3 regions of the Pusillimonas sp. ANT_WB101 genome follow, and region 2 is predicted to be linked to each of the others. Evidence: predicted binding sites of a transcription regulator. Region 2 holds the regulator's gene; each other region holds the start of a gene.

What was found. Region 2 encodes HrcA, which represses chaperone genes, less so after heat shock. Its sites were predicted from a motif close to TTAGCACTCNNNNNNNNNGAGTGCTAA; they were not measured.
Positions count from the first base shown of each region.
Region 1: a site for HrcA is predicted at 704-730, ahead of FQ179_RS13100 (co-chaperone GroES). Genes of this name have one in related genera too.
Region 3: a site for HrcA is predicted at 1,941-1,967, ahead of rpoH (RNA polymerase sigma factor RpoH). Genes of this name have one in related genera too.

Region 1 is NZ_VOAY01000003.1:73,367-80,358, forward strand. Features, by position in the region: gene FQ179_RS13095 (antitoxin) at 1-235, opposite strand, end outside; gene FQ179_RS13100 (co-chaperone GroES) at 799-1,086, shown strand; gene groL (chaperonin GroEL) at 1,118-2,767, shown strand; gene FQ179_RS13110 (hypothetical protein) at 3,354-3,653, shown strand; gene FQ179_RS13115 (diacylglycerol kinase) at 3,887-4,273, shown strand; gene pyrF (orotidine-5'-phosphate decarboxylase) at 4,302-5,147, shown strand; gene FQ179_RS13125 (CinA family protein) at 5,300-5,803, opposite strand; gene FQ179_RS13130 (phosphatidylglycerophosphatase A) at 5,824-6,348, opposite strand; gene thiL (thiamine-phosphate kinase) at 6,389-6,992, opposite strand, start outside.
Region 2 is NZ_VOAY01000004.1:92,189-99,180, forward strand. Features, by position in the region: gene dnaK (molecular chaperone DnaK) at 1-1,736, opposite strand, end outside; gene grpE (nucleotide exchange factor GrpE) at 1,844-2,449, opposite strand; gene hemH (ferrochelatase) at 2,617-3,669, opposite strand; gene hrcA (heat-inducible transcriptional repressor HrcA) at 3,662-4,669, opposite strand; gene FQ179_RS16640 (NAD kinase) at 4,790-5,689, shown strand; gene recN (DNA repair protein RecN) at 5,693-6,992, shown strand, end outside.
Region 3 is NZ_VOAY01000003.1:267,545-274,536, forward strand. Features, by position in the region: gene FQ179_RS13930 (ChaN family lipoprotein) at 1-147, opposite strand, end outside; gene FQ179_RS13935 (DUF4148 domain-containing protein) at 297-653, opposite strand; gene FQ179_RS13940 (LysR family transcriptional regulator) at 858-1,760, shown strand; gene rpoH (RNA polymerase sigma factor RpoH) at 2,007-2,897, shown strand; gene FQ179_RS13950 (cation:proton antiporter) at 3,287-5,881, shown strand; gene FQ179_RS13955 (SCO family protein) at 5,893-6,495, opposite strand; gene cyoE (heme o synthase) at 6,516-6,992, opposite strand, start outside.

The DNA of each region.
Region 1 (6,992 bases), on a different contig from region 2:
TGACGGGAAGCTGATCTTCTGGCCCAAGCGGCGCCTCCTTCCTCCACAGGGCCAGCAGTTCGACGATGTTCGTTGGCCTGGTCACTGGCTCAATGATGAGTTTGCTGCCTTCGCGGTGGATCATTACACGATCCCCTGGCAACTCGAACTCCACAGGAATCCGCACTGCCTGGCTGCGGTTGTTGCGAAACAGCTTGGCCGTTTTGGGTCTGGATGGTGGCGATAGGATAGGCATGTTATTATCCTCCTTTGTATATGTCATATTGTATATACCAGACTGCACTGCGTCAATCGTGATGACGAGGCTTCTACGTACAACTATTGACAGTGTCCTTGTCCGTTAAACGACCAGTAACCGGACAAGGGAACAAGAAACAGTTCCAGCTTGCGTTCGAGCCTGACTGATGTCGAGCGCCACTCACGCGGCTGGCCAGAACGCCCAGGCAGCTCACCCATGCGGCTTCGATTGCCAAACTGAATGACCTAATTGCCAAACTCAGTGGCAAGCAACAAAACCCATATTTAGGCCAAAAAAAACTGCCAGACCGCGCCAATTATGTTTCTTCTTGATCTTGAGAGTTCCAAACTGAGTGACGGAAATTCTAAACTCAATGAAAATCGACAACAAGAACAGCACGCCAAACGTATCAAATTGCAACCGTTTCATCTTGCCCTCTTGAAGAATCAGACTTCGTCCTTATAATTAGCACTCGTAGGGGTAGAGTGCTAACAATGCCAACCGCCCCTCGGCCTTAGGGCTTTATCTCAACTAATTTTATATTTAACAGGAGTTCCTCCATGGCACTGCGTCCTTTGCACGATCGCGTGATCGTCAAGCGTCTGGACAACGAGCGCACAACTGCCTCGGGTATCGTCATCCCTGAAAGCGCTGCTGAAAAACCCGATCAGGGTGAAGTCGTGGCTGTAGGCCCCGGCAAAAGAACCGAAGACGGCAAAGTACTTCCTGTTGACTTGAAAGTCGGCGACAAAGTTCTGTTCGGCAAATACGCCGGCCAATCGGTCAAAATTGATGGCGAAGAGCTGCTCGTTATCCGCGAGGAAGAAATTCTCGCTGTGATCCAGTAATCCGACACCCAATCAACAAAGGAATTTAACAATGGCTGCTAAGCAAGTCCTATTTGGCGATGACGCACGTACGCGCATCGTCCGTGGCGTAAACATTCTCGCCAACGCTGTTAAAACAACACTGGGCCCTAAAGGCCGTAATGTTGTGCTCGATCGCTCTTTCGGCGCACCTACCGTCACTAAAGACGGCGTATCGGTTGCCAAAGAAATCGAACTGAAAGACAAGTTAGAAAACATCGGCGCCCAGCTGGTCAAGGAAGTTGCTTCCAAAACCTCCGACGCTGCTGGCGACGGCACCACCACGGCTACCGTGTTGGCTCAAGCTGTTGTTGAAGAAGGCCTGAAGTACGTTGCTGCTGGCATCAACCCCATGGATCTCAAGCGCGGCATCGACAAAGCGGTAGCTGCTGCTGTGGCCGAGTTGAAAAAGCTGTCCAAGCCTTGCACCACCAGCAAAGAAATCGCTCAGGTTGGCTCCATCTCTGCCAACAGCGATGCCTCTATTGGCGAAATCATTGCCAATGCCATGGACAAGGTCGGTAAAGAAGGCGTCATCACAGTTGAAGACGGCAAGTCGCTCGACAACGAGCTCGACGTCGTTGAAGGCATGCAGTTTGACCGCGGTTACCTGTCGCCCTACTTCATCAATAACCCCGACAAGCAAGTGTCTATGCTTGAAGACCCGTATGTGTTGATCTTCGACAAGAAAATCAGCAACATTCGTGACCTTCTGCCAATTCTTGAGCAAGTTGCCAAGTCCAGCCGTCCGCTGCTGATCATCGCTGAAGACGTCGAAGGCGAAGCGCTGGCCACTCTGGTTGTAAACAACATCCGCGGCATCCTGAAAACGACAGCAGTCAAGGCTCCTGGCTTTGGCGATCGTCGCAAGGCCATGCTCGAAGACATCGCTATCCTGACGGGTGGTGTGGTCATTTCCGAAGAAACCGGTATGTCGCTTGAAAAAGCCACAATCGAAGACCTCGGCCAGGCCAAGCGCATTGAAGTCGGCAAAGAAAACACCATCATCATTGATGGCGCAGGCGACAGCAAGTCGATCGAAGCGCGTGTCAAGCAAGTACGTGTACAAATTGACGAAGCCACATCCGACTACGATCGCGAAAAACTGCAAGAGCGCGTTGCCAAGTTGGCAGGCGGTGTTGCCGTGATTCGTGTTGGTGCTGCTACCGAAGTCGAAATGAAAGAAAAGAAAGCCCGCGTCGAAGATGCTCTGCATGCTACCCGTGCAGCCGTCGAAGAGGGTATTGTTCCTGGCGGCGGTGTAGCACTTATCCGCACCAAGGCAGCCATTGCAGCCGTCAAGGGCGACAACCTCGACCAGGACGCCGGCATCAAGCTGATCCTGCGCGCTGTTGAAGCTCCCCTGCGCACTATTGTCGCTAACGCTGGCGAAGAGCCTAGCGTTGTCGTCAACCAGGTAGCTGGCGGCACCGGTAACTACGGCTATAACGCCGCTACCGGCGAGTACGGTGATCTGGTTGAGCAAGGCGTTCTTGACCCAACCAAGGTTACCCGTACAGCGCTGCAAAACGCTGCTTCGATTGCCAGCCTGTTGCTGACAACTGAAGTTGCAGTGGCCGAAATCGCAGAAGACAAGCCTGCTGGCGGCGGCATGCCCGACATGGGTGGCATGGGCGGCATGGGTGGCATGGGCGGTTTCTAACCTGCCTTGCACACCTGCCAGGGCCCTGTGCCCTGGCATCGCACTGCGTTTACGCACTAACCTCCGGCTTCGGCCGGAGGTTTTTTGTATTGGTGCGCCCGGCATGACGCACTCTCGGAGGTGAAAGTTTGCTGATCAATGAATAAAAGGGCATTTATTCGAATATTTAAAGCTACTTCCAGCACCGCTTCAACACCCATGACCTCTGCATACTTCGCGGCGAGGTCTCAACCTGCGACAACGCTGGTATCAGCAGGCGCAGCGTAAGAAATGGCGGCTGCAGTGAGTCGTTAGGTTGCAGGTACAATCGTTAGCTGGTCGCCTTATCGACCACACCCTGTTCGCCGCATGAAAATCAGGCTTGGTATCCTTTGCCGCTGGGTCAGCAAGAATAGCAATGTTCAAAGGCCAATAAACCTGAAAATGCTGACTGCCGCGAAAGATGCAGCGCTTACCAGAGACGGCCGGGTAATCTCAGCGCCGCCTACCCCCCCCCGGCACTCCACCAAACTGTCGTCGCAGTTCAAGCGGCCGCCTGCCCGACATTGGGGCACGGATATCTGGCCTTTTCAAAGGAGAAACAAACGTGTTACGCATGTTGGCTTTATGGGTATTATTGAGTGTAGTCGCAGGATTTCTGGCTCGAGCCCGCGGCCGCAGCTTGATAACATGGTTGTTGATCGCCCTGCTCGTGTCGCCGCTCATTGCGGCCGTACTGCTGCTGTCCATCAGGAATCTTGCGGTCGAAGATACTCCCCAGCCACAGCCATCCCGCAAAAGCCGCTTTATCCGAAACGTGCTCAATATTATGATGGCCGTGGCTGTGCTGGGAATCTTCTATGGCTTATTTAATCGGGGCCCGATGCCGGTGATTAAACTTTTCTAGCATCAAGATCGCTTCGCTGCCGGGAAGCAGATTGTCAAAATAGTTGTAGATCGCAGGCCCCATCCTACCTCAGCAAACACGGGACGCCGTCCAGCCTCAGCGAGCTGTCCAAGCATGCATAGACTTTATTGCCGCTCATCCCGTCACGACACGGTAAGCGGCGGCACGTCGGTGAAACAACGCGTCTCTCTCTATAATGCAAGGCTGGCATTCCGCCTTTATGATCGATACTGATGCATTCCACCTACAAAAGCAAAGGCGGCCTGGGCCGCATTTTCAAAGCATTCCGCTATTCGGCCCAAGGGCTAAGCGCCGCTATTCGTCATGAGGCGGCGTTCCGGCAAGAGCTATTTCTGGCGCTTGTACTGACCCCCATCGCATTCTGGATTAGCCGCACAGTGGGAGAGCTGCTGTTGCTGCTCGGCACGCTGGTCTTTGTGCTGGTGATCGAGCTGCTTAACTCTGCCATCGAGGCCATCGCCGATGCGGTCACCATTGAGCACCATCCATTAATCGGTCGCGCCAAAGACCTTGGCAGTGCAGCGGTACTGTTGTCTTTGCTGTTTTCTGCCGTCGTGTGGCTGACAGTAATCGGCTCGATAGTGCTCAACCGCCTATAATCGGCTCTGCTTATATAGACAAATACTCATGAACTTTACGCAAAAACTAGAGCACGCCTGGGCAGGCACAGACTCCATGCTCACGATCGGGCTAGACCCAGATCCACAACGCTTTCCGGCAGAACTATCGGGCCGGCCAGATGCCATTTATGAGTTTTGCCGGGCCATCATTGATGTCACCGCGCCTTATGCCTGCGCAGTCAAACCACAGATTGCTTACTTTTCGGCAGCACGCGCCGAAGAGCAGCTTGAAGCGCTATGCGCCTACATTCATGATGAGCATCCGGGCCTACCCATTATTCTGGACGCCAAGCGTGGCGATATCGGCTCGACAGCCGAGCAATATGCACGCGAGGCGTTCGAGCGCTATGAAGCCGACGCGGTCACAGTAAGCCCGTATCTTGGCTATGACAGCCTTGAGCCTTATCTTGCCTGGCGCACCAAAGGCGTTATCGTGCTCTGCCGCACGTCCAACAAAGGCGGTTCTGACCTGCAGTTTGTCGAGTCGCGGGACGGCGTGCCGCTATACCTGCATGTGGCAGGCCTTGCAGCTGATCAATGGAACACCCACGGCCAATGCGCATTAGTCGTTGGTGCTACGTTTCCGGAAGAAATTGCCAAAGTTCGTGCACGCGTTGGTGATATGCCTTTGCTGATCCCCGGCATAGGCGCACAGGGTGGTGACATACCCGCGACCGTAAGAGCGGGGCGCGACAGTAAAGGCACCGGCATGATGATTAACTCGTCACGTGCCATTTTGTATGCAAGCGGCGGAGATGACTGGCGCGAGGCAGCGGCACATGCGGCAAGAATAACCCGTGATGCCATCAATGCAGCGAATGGCAAAGGCCCTGACAACGCCATTGCCCGTTAAACAGCCAGGCGCTGGTTGACCACCGGTTGACCAAGCCCATGCATCAACGCCATGAGACTTGCTGTGGGGCACGCTCGACCGCTGCACGTGCAAGCCCGGGCCATAGCACCCCGACAACGCTTATGGCCCACTACTGACGGCTAGCCAGGCGGTTACAGCTCGATCAGCTCAATGGCCTTACGCAGGGCAAATTCGACCGTAGCGCGACGTATGGCCGCCCGGTCGCCGCCAAAAATGTGGGTAACAGCTCGGGTGGTTACGCCTTGTGCTGTGCGCTGAGCAAAGCCGAAACACACCATGCCCACGGGCTTTCCGGGAGTGGCCCCGCCAGGCCCGGCAATGCCGGTGATCGAGATGGCAAGGCTGGACAGCTGTGTTGTCGTTAGCACACCCGCCGCCATTTCCATGGCGGTTTCTTCGCTGACGGCGCCAAAACGATCAAGCGTGTCTTCATTGACCAGCAATTGCTCTACTTTTGCCGCATTGCTGTAGGTGATAAAGCCACGATCAAACCACTGGCTGGAGCCCGGCGTTTCTGTCATGGCGGCGGCCAGCAGCCCGCCTGTGCATGACTCTGCGCAAGAGAACATCCAGCCGCGATCGATCAGAAGCCGACCCAGATGCGGTGCAAGCGACGTGTCATTGTTTGTGTTCATGCCAACACCCTCGGTAAACGTTAACCCAGCAGCCCAAACCTGACCAGCACAGCCACAACCAGCAAGCTGTAGACGGCAGCGAGGATATCATCCCACATAACGCCAAAGCCGTTTTTTAAATGGCGGTCAAAATAACGTATGGGTGGCGGCTTGACGATGTCAAAGGCACGAAAAAGCACGAATGCCACGACCTGCGCCTCGATGGCCGATGGCGTCAACCACAGCACGATCCAGAACGCGACAATCTCGTCCCACACCATGCCACCATGATCGGGCTGCCCCATTTCTTTGCCGGTACGATGGCAAACCCAGCACCCCAGCGCAAAGGAAAGAGCCAGCACCACCCCAATGAGCGTGTCGGGCAGGCGCGACACGGCAACAAACCACAACAGCCACCCGGCCAGCGTGCCCCAGGTGCCCGGTGCTGGTCGCAGCAGACCACTGCCGAAGCCAAATGCGACTATGCGCGGAAACGACCGGAATACCCAGCCAGCATGTGGCTTAAAACCGCGTTCAGGAACGGAAGAATTGCTGGTATGGAGCATGAAATAGACACTTTCGGCTACGAAAAGAGAAATCGAAGAATCAGGAAAAATGGTCGAAGCCTGCCGCCCCCAACTGCATAAGCGCCCCCTGCGAATTGACCACCTGTGTACCTGAACCCTGAACAATGGTGCCGATACGGGTAACCCGTGTCGCCGTTTGGCTAGCCAGCGCCTGGATGGCATTACGCCGGCCAGGCAACGCTGTAAAGCATAATTGATAGACGTCGCCGCCCGCAAGCACTGCATCTTGTACGACGGCAGCATCCACACGGCTAAGGTCGGCATGCACAGGCAGTGCTGGATACTGCAACTGGGCGCCACAGTGGCTGGACTGCAGGATGTGGCCCAAGTCTTGCAGCAGGCCGTCAGAAATATCAAGCGCCGCGTTGGCTATGCCAGCCAGGCCCGCCGCAAAGGCCAGTGGCGGCTCTGGCCGTTCAAGGCTGGGCCGTACGGCGGCCAGTATGGCATGGTCGACTGGCAGGCGCCCCTGCAGCATGCGCAGGGCGATATCGGGGGCTCCAAGTGTGCCCGTCACCCAGATGTCGTCACTAACCTGGGCAGCGTTGCGGCGCAACGCCTGTTCGGCACGAACCTGCCCCATGACGGTGACACTTATGACAATGCCTGTATTGCTACGCGTG
Region 2 (6,992 bases):
TCTTTGAGGGTTTCATCGAGCTCTTTGATTGCAGCTTCGATTGCCTCTTTTTCAGACGCCTCAAGCTTGTCGCCATGCTCTTCAAGCGATTTTCGTGTCGAGTGCATGAGTGCATCGGCCTGATTACGGGCCAGTGCCAGCTCGGCGACACGGTGATCGTCTTCGGCATTGGCCTCAGCGTCTTTGACCATGCGTTCGACTTCATCATCAGTCAGGCCAGAGTTGGCCTTAATGGTGATCTTGTTCTCTTTGCCTGTGCCTTTGTCTTTGGCTGACACATGCAAAATACCGTTGGCGTCGATGTCGAAGGTAACCTCGATTTGCGGCGTACCGCGACTTGCTGGTGGAATACCCTCAAGGTTAAATTCGCCAAGCGACTTGTTGCCAGCAGCAATTTCGCGCTCGCCCTGGAACACCTTGATGGTAACCGCCGGCTGGTTGTCATCAGCCGTAGAAAACACTTGCGAAAACCGTGTAGGTATCGTGGTGTTTTTCTGGATCATCTTGGTCATTACACCGCCCAGCGTCTCGATACCCAGCGACAGCGGGGTTACGTCGAGCAGCAGTACGTCTTTGCGATCGCCCGAAAGAACTGAACCCTGAATGGCTGCGCCAGCAGCAACTGCCTCATCGGGGTTGATGTCTTTGCGCGGATCACGGCCAAAGAACTCTTTGACTTTTTCCTGAACCTTGGGCATGCGTGTCATGCCGCCGACCAGGATAACGTCGTCGATCTCGGAAACCTTGATGCCTGCATCTTTGATGGCAATGCGGCAAGGCTCTATGGTGCGATCGATGAGTTCTTCAACCAGCGCCTCTAGCTTGGCGCGGGTAATTTTAAGGTTAAGGTGCTTAGGACCGGACGCATCTGCAGTGATGTAGGGCAGGTTAATCTCGGTTTGCTGCGCGGACGACAGTTCGATTTTGGCTTTTTCAGCAGACTCTTTAAGACGCTGCAGGGCCAGAACGTCGGACGACAGGTCTACACCGCTTTCTTTCTTGAACTCAGCAATGATGTAGTCGATGATGCGCTGGTCGAAATCTTCGCCGCCCAGGAAGGTGTCACCGTTGGTGGACAACACTTCAAATTGCTTTTCACCGTCAACGTCAGCGATTTCAATAATGGAAACGTCAAAAGTACCGCCTCCCAGGTCATAGACCACAATTTTGCGGTCGCCCTTTTCGCTTTTGTCCATGCCGAAAGCAAGCGCAGCAGCCGTAGGCTCGTTAATAATGCGCTTGACGTCTAGACCAGCAATACGGCCTGCATCTTTGGTGGCCTGACGCTGGCTGTCGTTAAAGTAGGCCGGTACCGTAATGACGGCTTCGGTAACTTCTTCACCGAGGTAATCTTCGGCGGTTTTTTTCATTTTGCGCAGCACGTCGGCAGAAACCTGAGGAGGTGCGAGCTTTTTGCCCTGAGCCTCTACCCATGCGTCGCCGTTATCAGCCTTGACGATGCCATAGGGCATGAGGTTGATATCTTTTTGTACCGCTTTTTCGTCGAACTTACGACCAATAAGCCGCTTTACGGCATAGAGCGTATTGTGTGGGTTGGTGACGGCCTGGCGTTTGGCCGGTGCGCCAACGAGGATTTCGCCGTCTGGCATGTAGGCGACGATGGAAGGCGTTGTACGTGTGCCTTCGGCGTTTTCAATAATTTTGACCTTGGTGCCATCCATGATGGCGACGCAACTGTTTGTTGTGCCCAAGTCAATGCCAATAATTTTGCCCATAATCTTTTAACCCTGGAAAAATGCGAATGTATAAAACTACCTGATGGATGCTAGGTGGGGTTCAGGCGTTAAATTTCAAGACTGGCCCGTAAAAAAATTGTATTTTTTTAGGACTGACCGGCCGAAACCGTGACCAATGCGGGGCGCAACACACGATCGGCAATGGTGTAACCTTTTTGCAGCAACTGGATGACTTCACCCTCAGGCTGTGCCGACGGCAATGACGAAATGGCCTGGTGCAGGTGGGGGTCAAATTTGTCGCCTTGAGCCGGTGCGATCTCTTTCATGAGGTTACGCTCAAAGGCTGAATTGATCTGACGCAGCGTCGCCTCGACACCTTCTTGCCATGCCTGAGCGGTTTGGTCTTTAAGCCCCAAAGCGGCCTCCAGGCTATCTTTGACCGGAATAAGGCTTTCTGCAAAGGACTCAGTACCAAACTTGCGAGCCTTGGCAACGTCATCTTGCGCACGACGGCGAATATTTTCGACCTCAGCCTTGGCACGAAGCAACTCTTCATGATATTGCCCGACCTTTTCCTGCGCCTCGACCAGCAAAGAAGCCAGATTTTCGTCAGAGGCCTCGCCAATACCATCGACGTCTGACTCGTCAGCGTCGTACGAAGCCGGCTTTGACTCGTTGGTTTCAAGCTTTTCGGTGGTGTCGGGCTCATGCCCTTCCTGGCGTTGATCTACAGGTTCTTTGGATGCCGACATAGAGAATCTCCACTTCATATAAGGATGCGATTTGATGAAATTGGGGGCAAGCGCCCTTATTTCAAGTACTGACCGTAGCGACCAGTGGGTTCAGGCAACAGCCGACCTGGCCGACATTGCGTAGGATATGTGTAAAAACAAGGGGCTTGCAGGAGGTAATTGTGTAATTAAACCCAACCGCCAAGTTGCGCCCGAATGAAGCCGGCCAGCCCGGCAGCCCACGAAGGGTCACCATTTAGGCACGGAATATAACGATACTGCGACCCGCCTTCCTCAAGAAAGGCGTCACGACACTCAATCTGAATTTCTTCCAGAGTTTCGAGGCAGTCGGCCAGAAAGCCCGGGCACATTACATCAACGCTTTTTACACCCTTTCGGGCCCATTCACGCAATGTCGGTTCGGTATAAGGCTTTAACCATTCTTGGGCTCCGAAACGGCTCTGAAATGTTACATGCACCCGTTCGCCATCGGCACCCAAACGCTGGCGCAGTAACTGTGCGGTTTCCATGCAGTCGCGATGGTATGGATCGCCTTGTTCAACGGTTACACGAGGCAGACCATGAAAACTGAGTAAAAGATACTGAGGCTTGCCGTTTTTAGCCCAGTACTGGCGCACCTGCTGTTCAAGCGCATCGATGTAAGCCGGTAATGTGTTAAAGCGTTTGATAAAGCGGAACTCAGGCTGATCACGCAGACAGCCGGCGTATGAAGCCACCTTATCAAAGGCGGTAGCAGTGGTGCTTGCGGCGTACTGCGGGTAGAGAGGCACGACGATAATGCGTTCACAGCCCTGCTGGCGCAAATCGTCAATGGCATTGGCAACCGACGGGTTGCCATAGCGCATAGCCAACGCGACCCGAGCCGATTCGCCTTGCGCCTCGAGGTGCTGGGCCACGCCGTCGGCCAGATGATGGCTGTAGACCAGCAAGGGCGAGCCCTGCTCCAGCCAAATATCTTTATAACGCGGCGCCAGCTTTGAAGGCCTGCGCACCAGCACCGCGCCACGCAGAATAATCTGCCAGATCCATTGGGGAATTTCCACAACGCGCGGGTCGGACAAAAACTCCAGCAAATAGCGCCGTATTGCGCCTGCGGTTGGCGCGTCGGGTGTACCCAGATTAACGAGCAGTACGCCAACGGGGCCTGCCCGTCGTGGCGACGGCACACTGACGAGCGCCTCGGGGTCGGAGGGCTCGGGAAGAAAGCGCGATTTAAACATTATGACTCAACGCGTTGGACAGCAACCTTGCGGTGATGTCGACAATGGGGATGACTCGCTCATAGGCCATGCGCGAGGGACCGATAACCCCAAGTGTACCAACCACCTTGCCATCTACCCCATAAGGCGCGGTGATGATGGATACGTCGTCTAGTGGCACCAGGCGTGAATCACCGCCGATGTAAATTTGCACCCCGGTCCCTCGGCTGGACACATCAAGCAGCTGCAGTAGTTCAGTTTTTTTCTCGAACATGGAGAACATGCGGCGCAGGCGGTCAAGGTCTGATGCGATGTCAGTGATATCGAGCAGCTTGCTTTCGCCCGAAATAACCAGCGTTTCGTCTTGGTCGTCATCGGCTGTACCGGCATCGACGGCCGCCTGCATCAGGCGCGAAATATCGGCCTGCAGTGAGGACAGATCTTGGGTAATGGCCTCGCGCACCAGATCAAAGGCCATCCCGGCAAAATGCTGATTGAAGAAAGCACCCGCATCGAGCAGCTCTTGTTCGGTGTAATTGCGCGGCACAAACAGAATGCGGTTTTGCACATCGCCGTCGGGCGTAACAATAATAAGCAGCACGCGCTTGTCAGATAGCCGTATAAATTCGATTTGTCTGAATACCTGGGCACGCTTGGGCGCCAGCACAACACCCGCAAACTGTGACAGATTGGATAGCAGCGTGGCGGCCGCCGCTACGGCTCTGCCTGGCTCGGAGGCTGGAAGCATCTCACGTATTTGCCGAGGGGGCATGACTTCGAAACGCTGCACTGCCAGCAGGCGATCAACGAATACGCGATAGCCCCTGGGTGTGGGCACACGACCTGCAGAGGTGTGCGGGCTGTGGATCAGACCAAGGTCTTCGAGATCAGCCATGACATTGCGGATAGTGGCTGGCGAGAGGTCAAACATTTTTGACAGCGTGCGCGAACCCACCGGCTGACCATCAGCGATGTAACGCTCTATGAGCGCCTTCAGCAGTGCGTTGGCTCTATCATCCATAATTCTATTTTATGCAATATTGCCGACTAAGGCCTGTTACCCCAAAACCCTGATAGCCTCGGGGGATTCTATAATTGTTTAAGTCCTATTATTCCATCAAAACACCGGGGTGTTTCTTTCATGCACTTTAAAACTGTTGCGCTCATCGGCCGACACCAGGATACAGGCCTGGACGCCCCTCTGCGTCAGCTGGCGGCAATGCTGCAGCATGCAGGCTGCACAGTACTGCTCGAGGCCGAAACAGCCCGCAACACAGGCATCACAGAGCTTACCCTGGCTTCTTATGAAGACATAGGCCAACGCGCTGACCTCGCCGTGGTAATGGGCGGCGACGGCACCATGTTGGGTGCCGCCCGCAAGCTCGCCCATAGTAACGTGGCGCTAATCGGCATCAACCATGGCCGCCTGGGGTTTATTACAGACATCCCGCTGCACAATGCCAACGACGCCCTGGCCAGCGTTATCAACGGTCAGTTTGAATCTGAAGACCGGGTGCTGCTTGAAGGGCGGGTAACCCGAGAGGGCGAAACCCTGTTTTCTGGTCTTGCCCTTAATGACGTGGTGCTCAACCGCGCAGGTCGGGGCGGCATGATAGAGGTTCGCATCGAGTTCAACGGCGTCTTCATGTATAGCCAGCGTGCCGACGGCCTGATCGTGGCCACACCAACTGGGTCTACGGCATATTCACTGTCGGCGAACGGCCCGGTGGTCTACCCTGACCTCAACGCCATTTTGCTGGTGCCGGTGGCGCCTCAAACGCTTTCAAACCGCCCTATCGTGTTGCCCGATACCGGCACACTCACGCTCACCATTACCGCCCTCGGCCGCGTAGAATCGGGCGCTAGCGTGCATTTTGACATGCAAACATGGTCTGATTGCCAGGCCGGCGATCAACTTGATGTGCGCCGGGCAGAACACACTGTGCGCTTCATCCACCCCACCGGTTACAGTTTCTTTTCGACGCTGCGTCGCAAACTGCACTGGAATCACATGCCCCAACCTTCGGACGAGGCCGAGTAAACCATGCTGCGCACCCTGCATATACGTGATTTTGTCATTGTCGATGAGGCGGAGCTACATTTTGACGCCGGGTTTACTGTGTTCTCAGGCGAAACAGGTGCGGGCAAGTCCATACTTGTCGATGCGTTGTCACTGGCCCTTGGCGCCCGCGGTGATGTAGGCGTGCTGCGTGAAGGCTCAGCACGGGCTGACATTACCGCCATTTTTGATCCCCCCGCCTCGGTGCAAAGTTGGCTGCAAGAACGCGAGCTTCTGTCAGACGATGGCTTACTGCTGCGACGCGTCATCGACGCGCAAGGCCGCAGCCGGGCGTTTATCAATGGCATCCCGGTAGCACTGGGCCAACTGCGCGAAGTCGGCGAGTATCTCGTTGACATTCATGGGCAACATGCCCATCAAAGCCTGCTTAAGGCGTCCAGCCAGCGTGCACTGCTTGACGCTCAGGGCGGTCATTCAGACCTGGCCCGCGAGGTGCAGCAGGCCTGGCAAACATGGCACGACGCACGCAAGAAACTCGATGATGCAAGGCAGAATGCAGCAGCGCTGCAAGAAGAACGCGAGCGGATCGAGTGGAGGCTCGCAGAACTCGATCGCCTAGCTCTGCAGCCAGACGAGTGGGAAGCACTGGGTATCGAACACAGCCGTCTGGCGCACGCCCAGGCCCTTCTTGATGGCGCGGCCCACGCGCTGTCAGCACTCGACGACGAGCAAGGCGCAGCCCGCCAGGCACTGACCGCAGCCGCACACCACATACAGCCTCTATTGCGCCATGACACGCACTTGCAAAGCGTTTACGACGCCATTGACTCAGCGCGTATCGGCATCGATGAGGCGGTATCCGACCTCAACAGCTATCTTGACCGCGTCGAACTCGACCCCGACCGACTTGCGCAGGCAGAGCAACGACTTGCCGCCATTTTTGAAATGGCGCGCAAATTCAGCGTTGAGCCTGGCGAACTGCCCAGCTTGCGTGACGACCTGCAGCAACAACTCGATGCCAGTCAGTCAGCGGCCGACACCAAAACGCTCGAGGCAAATGAGCAGGCGGCTGCGGCTCAGTACAACGAGCTGGCGGCGCGCCTGAGCAAGGCCAGACAAAAAATCGGCAAAACGCTGGCAAAACGCGTGAGCGAAGCCATGCAAACCCTATCCATGCAGGGCGGGCGTTTCGATGTAACGCTTTCACCATGTACAGCCGGTCCGCATGGCACCGAAAATGTCGAATTTCTAGTTGCAGGCCATGCAGGCACCAGCCTGCGCCCGCTCGCCAAAGTGGCGTCGGGTGGCGAACTTGCTCGTATTT
Region 3 (6,992 bases), on a different contig from region 2:
ATGCACTTCGCCCAGCAAGACGATGTCATGTACAACAAGCTGTTTGGCCAAATTAGAAGACACGCCCTGCCGGTTAGACGCACAGGCAGCAAACAGGCCACATGCCAGAACGGCCGTGGCCAGTTTTATTACATTCGAGATTGCCATCACGCACCCAACCCATGGTCATTCACGCCGCCGCACTGGAAGCACGGGGCCGTCTGTATCGCCATTTTGTGGCTGGATTTGAGATAGCCCTTCGAAGGTCGAAGTATAGCGTGCTGTATGTTGCACAAGTCTTAAAGTGGCGCCACAACTTAGTGTTCAATAAACTGATTTTGATGCGTGGCTTCATACTGCTGCAAAGCAAGCTCTACCTGGCTGCGAGTTTTGGTACTAACAGCCATGTGAGGGGGGTTGTCCATGCCGAATTCGTTGACCTCGCCGTCCTTGAACGCGGCTTGCAACTGAGCCTGCACCTGGGCATGCGTTTCTTCTGGCCCTGGAGCACGCTGTACTGGGTAGCCAAGTTCGCCTTCGCTGATCAGGCCTTGCGACTCTGCCTGATGTAATTGCTGCACAACTTGCGCACGCGTTTCGGTGGCTGCCTGGGCGACAGTGATACCCGCCGACATGGCAACAGCAACCATCACTGCGGAAATTACGGTTTTCATACTAAAACTCCAATAAACGTAAAAAACCAAATGGCTTTTCAGGTCTTTTCCACAAACATTTATGTGTTGAGATTAGATTTAGTATGTGACAAAAGCGTTGGCCGATAAATAACGAAATCAGAATTCATTTTTCCACAAACATCAATAATCTATGGAGTATCACGAGAACACTTGCTACCATTACAATTAAATTTGATGCAAACCATGCAATCCAAGTCAACCTCTCTTGACGACATTGCCCTGTTTGTTGCGGTAGCCAGGCATAAAAGCTTTACCCACGGTGCTGACGCCCTTGATATGCCTGCGTCTACACTGTCACGTCGCATCAGCCTGCTCGAACGCGCAATCGGAGTACGTCTGCTCAAGCGCAGTACCCGCCGGGTCGAGCTCACCGAGGCCGGTGCAGTTTACTTCGAGCGCTGCCAGCATATTGTTGACGAAGCACGTATTGCCCACGAGCAACTCATAGAAGCTGTCAGCCAGCCCAAAGGTCGTTTACGCATTTCCATGCCCTCGAGCTTTGCACTTATGTTCCTACCCGCAGCAATGCTTGAGTTTACCCAGCGTTATCCCGACATTGAGTGCGAGTACGACCTGGGCATAAGACCTCTTGATCTTCTTGTCGAGCCCGTAGATATTCTCATCCGCATCGGCAATGCACCTGATTCCGGGCTTGTGGCGCACCAGATGGGTAGCATCCGTCTGGGGCTGTATGCATCAACGCAATACTTGGCCATCCACGGCTTGCCAACTACACCTGCCGAGCTTGTTCACCACGAGTGTCTGCGCACATCAACGAGCCGTGAAGACTCCCTCTGGCAGCTTTATAATGGGGAGATCATGCAAGAAGTGCAGGTCAGAGGCCGCATGGCCCTTAACAACGTCATCATGCTGTCGCGCATGGCGGGTCTGGGTGCTGGTATTGTTCCCCTGTCGCTCAATGATCTGGCGCACTTGGGCCGGGTCGAGCCACTCACACGGATACTGCCCGACTGGCAGTTCGCTCCAATTCCGCTGATGGCCTTATTTTCCTCTCGACTTATGCCGGCACGAACGCGCGCTTTCATTGATTTTCTGAGCAGCAAATTTGAAGAAGGCAGCAACTGAAAATTAGCCTTATCCTATTCGGCCAGGTCTTCCGGGTGTGCTTATCTCGACCAGGCCGGGCTCAACGGCTTCCCATCGTGGCCGCCACAAGCGCAACCCGACACGGCAGTACGTAAGCGAAGCCCGGCCACAAGGAACCTTCCGGACACATAAGCGTCTAATTTCACTATGTTTTCGGCGTTAGCACTCTATGAGCTACAGTGCTAAAATAATGTTAGGTATCTTTCAAAGGATCGTTAATATACGATGACAAACAACACGCAATCCTTAGCACTCACCAACCAACAGTTGGCAGTAGCGGTATCCAATCCAGGCGCCCTTGGCACAATCGAGGCGTATATCAGCGCTGTCAATCGTTTGCCCATGCTTACAGCGGCTGACGAGGTATCACTGGGAAAGCGGTTGCGCGACGAGTCTGACCTAGACGCAGCCCGCCAGCTTATTACCTCACACTTGCGTCTGGTGGTATCTGTAGCGCGCCAGTATCTCGGCTATGGCCTACCCCACGCTGATCTTATTCAGGAAGGCAACGTAGGTCTGATGAAGGCTGTTAAGCGCTTTGATCCAGAGCGCGGCGTACGGCTGGTTTCTTTCGCTGTACATTGGATCAAGGCCGAGATCCACGAATACATTGTGCGCAACTGGCGTCTGGTCAAAGTGGCCACCACCAAGGCCCAGCGCAAGTTGTTTTTCAACCTGCGCCGCATGCGTCCTGACGACAGCGGTCAAAGCCTTGATCCTGATCAGGTAAACGCCATCGCCCAAGAGCTCAACGTGCGTCCGCAAGATGTTGCCGAAATGGAAGTGCGCATGTCTGGCCGCGAAATGGCGCTTGACGCCCGCGAAGGCGACGACAATGATTTCGCGCCCATCTCTTATCTGTCAGACGAAGGGCAGCAAGAGCCCTCCCGGGTACTTGAGCGCCAGGCTTACGACACACTGCAAAGCGAGGGGCTAACCCACGCCATTGACGGGCTTGACGACCGCTCACGACGCATCGTGCAGGCACGCTGGCTGCAAGATGAAGGCGGAGCCACCCTCCATGACCTGGCGGCAGAATTCGGCGTTTCGGCCGAGCGCATTCGCCAAATTGAAGCCGCCGCTTTCAAAAAACTGCGTGTCGCACTGGCGTCATAATTTCATACCCGCCCCGCCCGCCGCTGGCAGGTGGGGCAACTGCTGACACAATTACATACATCTTGGTTTCTCAGGCGGGAACTTAACGTCGACGGCGACCCCTAAGCTACATGAACGCGGAATTTGCTCTCAACATGCGTGAGCACCCGTTCATCATCCGCTTCGGCTTCTCCTCTTCCCCTCCCTATTGAAGCGGATGTTTCGGGACACCACAATGGTGTCCCTTTTTTCGTCTTAAGCCACCCTGCTTCCAGTTTTCAAGCCAGCTTGATTACCCCGCAACGTCAAAAACACAAATTAGCACCCAGGCATGTCCCAGCTACCCAGTGCCACGACCAAAATCAAGTATTCTTAGTACTCCCAAGCTCTGAAGGTGTGACGAGGCGTTCATGGATGTAGGACACGTGGTATTTGGCTTGGCGGGCTTGCTCGCTCTGGTGTCATTCATGCCACCGATAGCCGGGCGTCTGCAATTACCCTATTCTGTTCTTCTGGCCATCGTTGGCTTTATTCTTGGGCTGATCATTCATGTTCATGGCTGGGCGCCCATGGTCATGTCCGACTTTCTCGATTCCCTGCAAAACTTCGAAGTCTCGTCGGAAACGTTTCTGTTTGTCTTCCTGCCCGTTCTACTGTTCGAGACGGCATTGTCCATGAACGTTCGGCGACTGCTGGACGATATTGGCCCCATTCTCATGATGGCCATCGTGGCGGTGGTGGTCTGCACTCTGGCTGTCGGATTCACCCTCAGCTATATCTCTGACTATGGACTGGTCGTCTGCCTGATGCTGGGCGCCATTGTCGCCACGACCGATCCGGCAGCCGTCGTCGGCATCTTTCGTGATGTGGGTGCACCAAAGCGGCTCACCACGTTGGTCGAGGGCGAATCGCTGTTTAATGACGCCGCGTCCATCGCACTGTACTCGGTGCTGCTTTCCGTCTTGTTTGGCGGCGAGGCGCTTTCCACCGGCAAAGTATTCAACAATTTCTTGTTCTCCTTCATCGGTGGCGGCCTCGCTGGCTTTCTCATGGGCAGGCTGGCAAGTGGGCTGTTTATCTGGCTACGCGGCTGGCCAACGGCCGAAATCACACTTACCGTCGCGCTGGCCTACCTTACCTTTTATGTGTCTGATCACTATCTTGGCGTCTCGGGGGTAGTGGCAACCGTAATCGCCGGATTGGTCGTTGGCTCAACAGGGCGCACCCGTATGTCGCCCGCCACGTTCGAGCAACTGTCCGGTGCGTGGTCACAGTTTGGTTTCTGGGCAAGTTCGCTTATTTTCGTATTTGCCGCCATGCTGATTCCCCGCATGATGGCCGACATCACCTGGGTGCAGGTAGGTTTAATCATTGTCGTGTTTGTCGTCACCCTCATCGCCAGGGCGGCCATGGTTTTTGGCATGCTGCCCTTGCTCGGCCTCACACGCTTTGGCACCCGCGTCAGCCCGTCATACCGCATCGTCATGTGGTGGGGCGGGTTGCGCGGTGCCGTCTCACTGGCTCTGGCACTGGCGGTCACTGAACAGCACAACGTACCGTATGAAGCACGCCAGTTTGTGGCTGTCGCCACCACGGGCTTCGTATTGATGACGTTGCTGATCAACGGCATTAGCTTGCGCACGCTCATCCGTCGGCTTGGCCTGGATCAACTGCCACTGTTTGAGCGACTCTTGCGCAACCAAGCTGTGGTAATCGCGCTTGATGACGTGCGCGAGCGCACCCAAGCCATTGCCGACAACGAACAAATTGGCGGCGAAGCCTGCAGCAAGATCAATGCGGTATTCGATGCGGCGCAGGCTGGTATTGATGGCGGCAGTGCGGCGCAGCTTACGCTCGACCAGAAAGTTTCAATAGGCTTGGCCATCGTCGCAGCCCGCGAAGAAGAGATGTTCTTTGACACCCTGAAGGCCCAAGTCGTAGACTGGCGCGCTGCCGAATCTTTGCTGGCACGTGCAGAGCGCCTCAGCGACGCCATTCGAGCAGGCGGTCTTAACGGCTTTCGCAGCGCCATTACGGCCGATCTACGCTATTCGACCGCATTCCGCATGGCACTTCGCGTGCACATTTTGTTTGGTTATCAGGGCTGGCTGGCCAGCGAGCTCGCCAAGCGATTCATCAACCTCATGAACAAGCGGACGGTTGCACGGTCTCTTATCCAGTTTGCTGAAAAAGAGATACAACCCTTACTCGGCCCGGAAGCAACCCAGATCATTGTCGACGCACATCATTATCGGCTGACCCAAACCGAAAAATCGTTGCAAGCCATGACTCTTCAGTACCCTGAATTTGCCCGTTGGCTACAGGAGGCCTACCTGGGGCGCATGGCGCGAGCGCTAGAGCGCCTACGCTACCGCGACATGCTGACGCAGTCTCTGATTACAGGTGAGATGTATGCCGATCTTATAAAGCAAACAAACCTTAAATGGCTGCACGTGCAGCAGCACCCCGCGTTGGATATGGCGCTGAGCACGGTAGACCTGGTCAAGCGCGTGCCCTTGTTTGAAGGGCTGGACGCCGACTCAATGAAATCGGTCTGCCGTCTGCTCAAACCTCGTCTGGCATTGCCAGACCAGGAAATCCCGATGCATCATCGCAGAGGCCACGTCATGTACATTGTTGCATCCGGCGCCGTCATTATTCACCTGCCAGACAACACAACCGTCGAACTGGGTACTGGCGAATTCTTTGGCGAAATGAGCCTGATGACGGGGCGCGACTTTACCTACAAGGCCACGTCGCTGGGCTACAGCCGTTTGCTTATGTTGCGGGAGCGCGACATCGACAAATTGATGGCCCGAGAACCTGTCTTGCGCGACGCCATTACTACAGTGGTCAATCAGCGTTTGCGCGCCTTGCAGGTATGGGAAGAGTTTGAGTCAGGCAAACGCTCACACGAGCCTTTGCCTGATCTGACAAACACAGGTACCGGACCCGATGAGCAGCGAGATGATACCGGGGAAGACGCACTACCCCGGCCCATATAAGGCCCAACAGCCTACAGAAGCTGCTTTATGTCGCTGGCAATATCATCGGCACTGGCGTTGCCAGATACCAGAACACGCGCCTCACCTTCTTTATCGAGAATATAGAACGAGGCGGCGTGGTCCATGGTGTACTGCTCAGGCGTAGGGCCCGCTGATTTGGCGTAGTACGCCTTGAACGACTTTGCTGTGCTGGCCAGCTGTTGGTGCGTGCCGCTAAGACCAATGAAACCTGGGTTAAAGGCACTGGTGTAGGCCGCCAGAATTTCAGGCGTATCACGGTCTGGGTCAACGCTGATCATAATAACCTGCACCTTATCGGCGTCATCACCCAGCAGTTCCATGGTTGCAGCCAGCTCGGCCATGGAGGTGGGGCACACATCAGGGCACTGTGTATAGCCAAAGAAGATAACTTTGACTTTGCCCTTGTAATCGGCCAAGGTGCGCTTTTGACCTGAAGCGTCTTGCATAACCATCTCTTTGCCGAGATGGGTGCCGGAAATATCAGAACCCTTGAATTCAACCTGCTTGTCGCCGCATGCGACAAGGGTTGCAGAAAGCGCCACAGCGGCCGAAAGAGCCATGATGCGGCGACGCTTGATTGAGAAAGCAAACATAAAAACTACCAAAAAACAGCTTAAATAAGGCGGATCCAGTGATCGACAAGCAGCGCACCGAACAGCAGGGCAAGGTACAAGATTGAAAACCGGAACAGCTTGCGGGACAACTCGTCAGAATACTCTTTATACAGCATCCATGAATACCTGACGAACATACCACTGAGCACAATGGCCGATGCCAGGTAAAACACGCCACTCATGCGAATAACAAAAGGCAGCAGTGTCGCCGCGAACAGTACCACGCTGTAAAGCAGGATGTGCAGGCGCGTAAACCGCTTGCCATGTGTAACGGGCAACATGGGCAGGCCCGCTTTTTCGTAGTCGTGATTGCGATACAGGGCCAGCGCCCAGAAATGAGGCGGTGTCCAGATAAAGATAATGAGTACAAGCAACCACGCCTCGGCAGGCACGGAGTTAGCCACCGTGGCCCAGCCCAGTGCAGGGGGCATGGCGCCCGACAACCCACCAATGACAATGTTTTGTGGGGTAAGCGG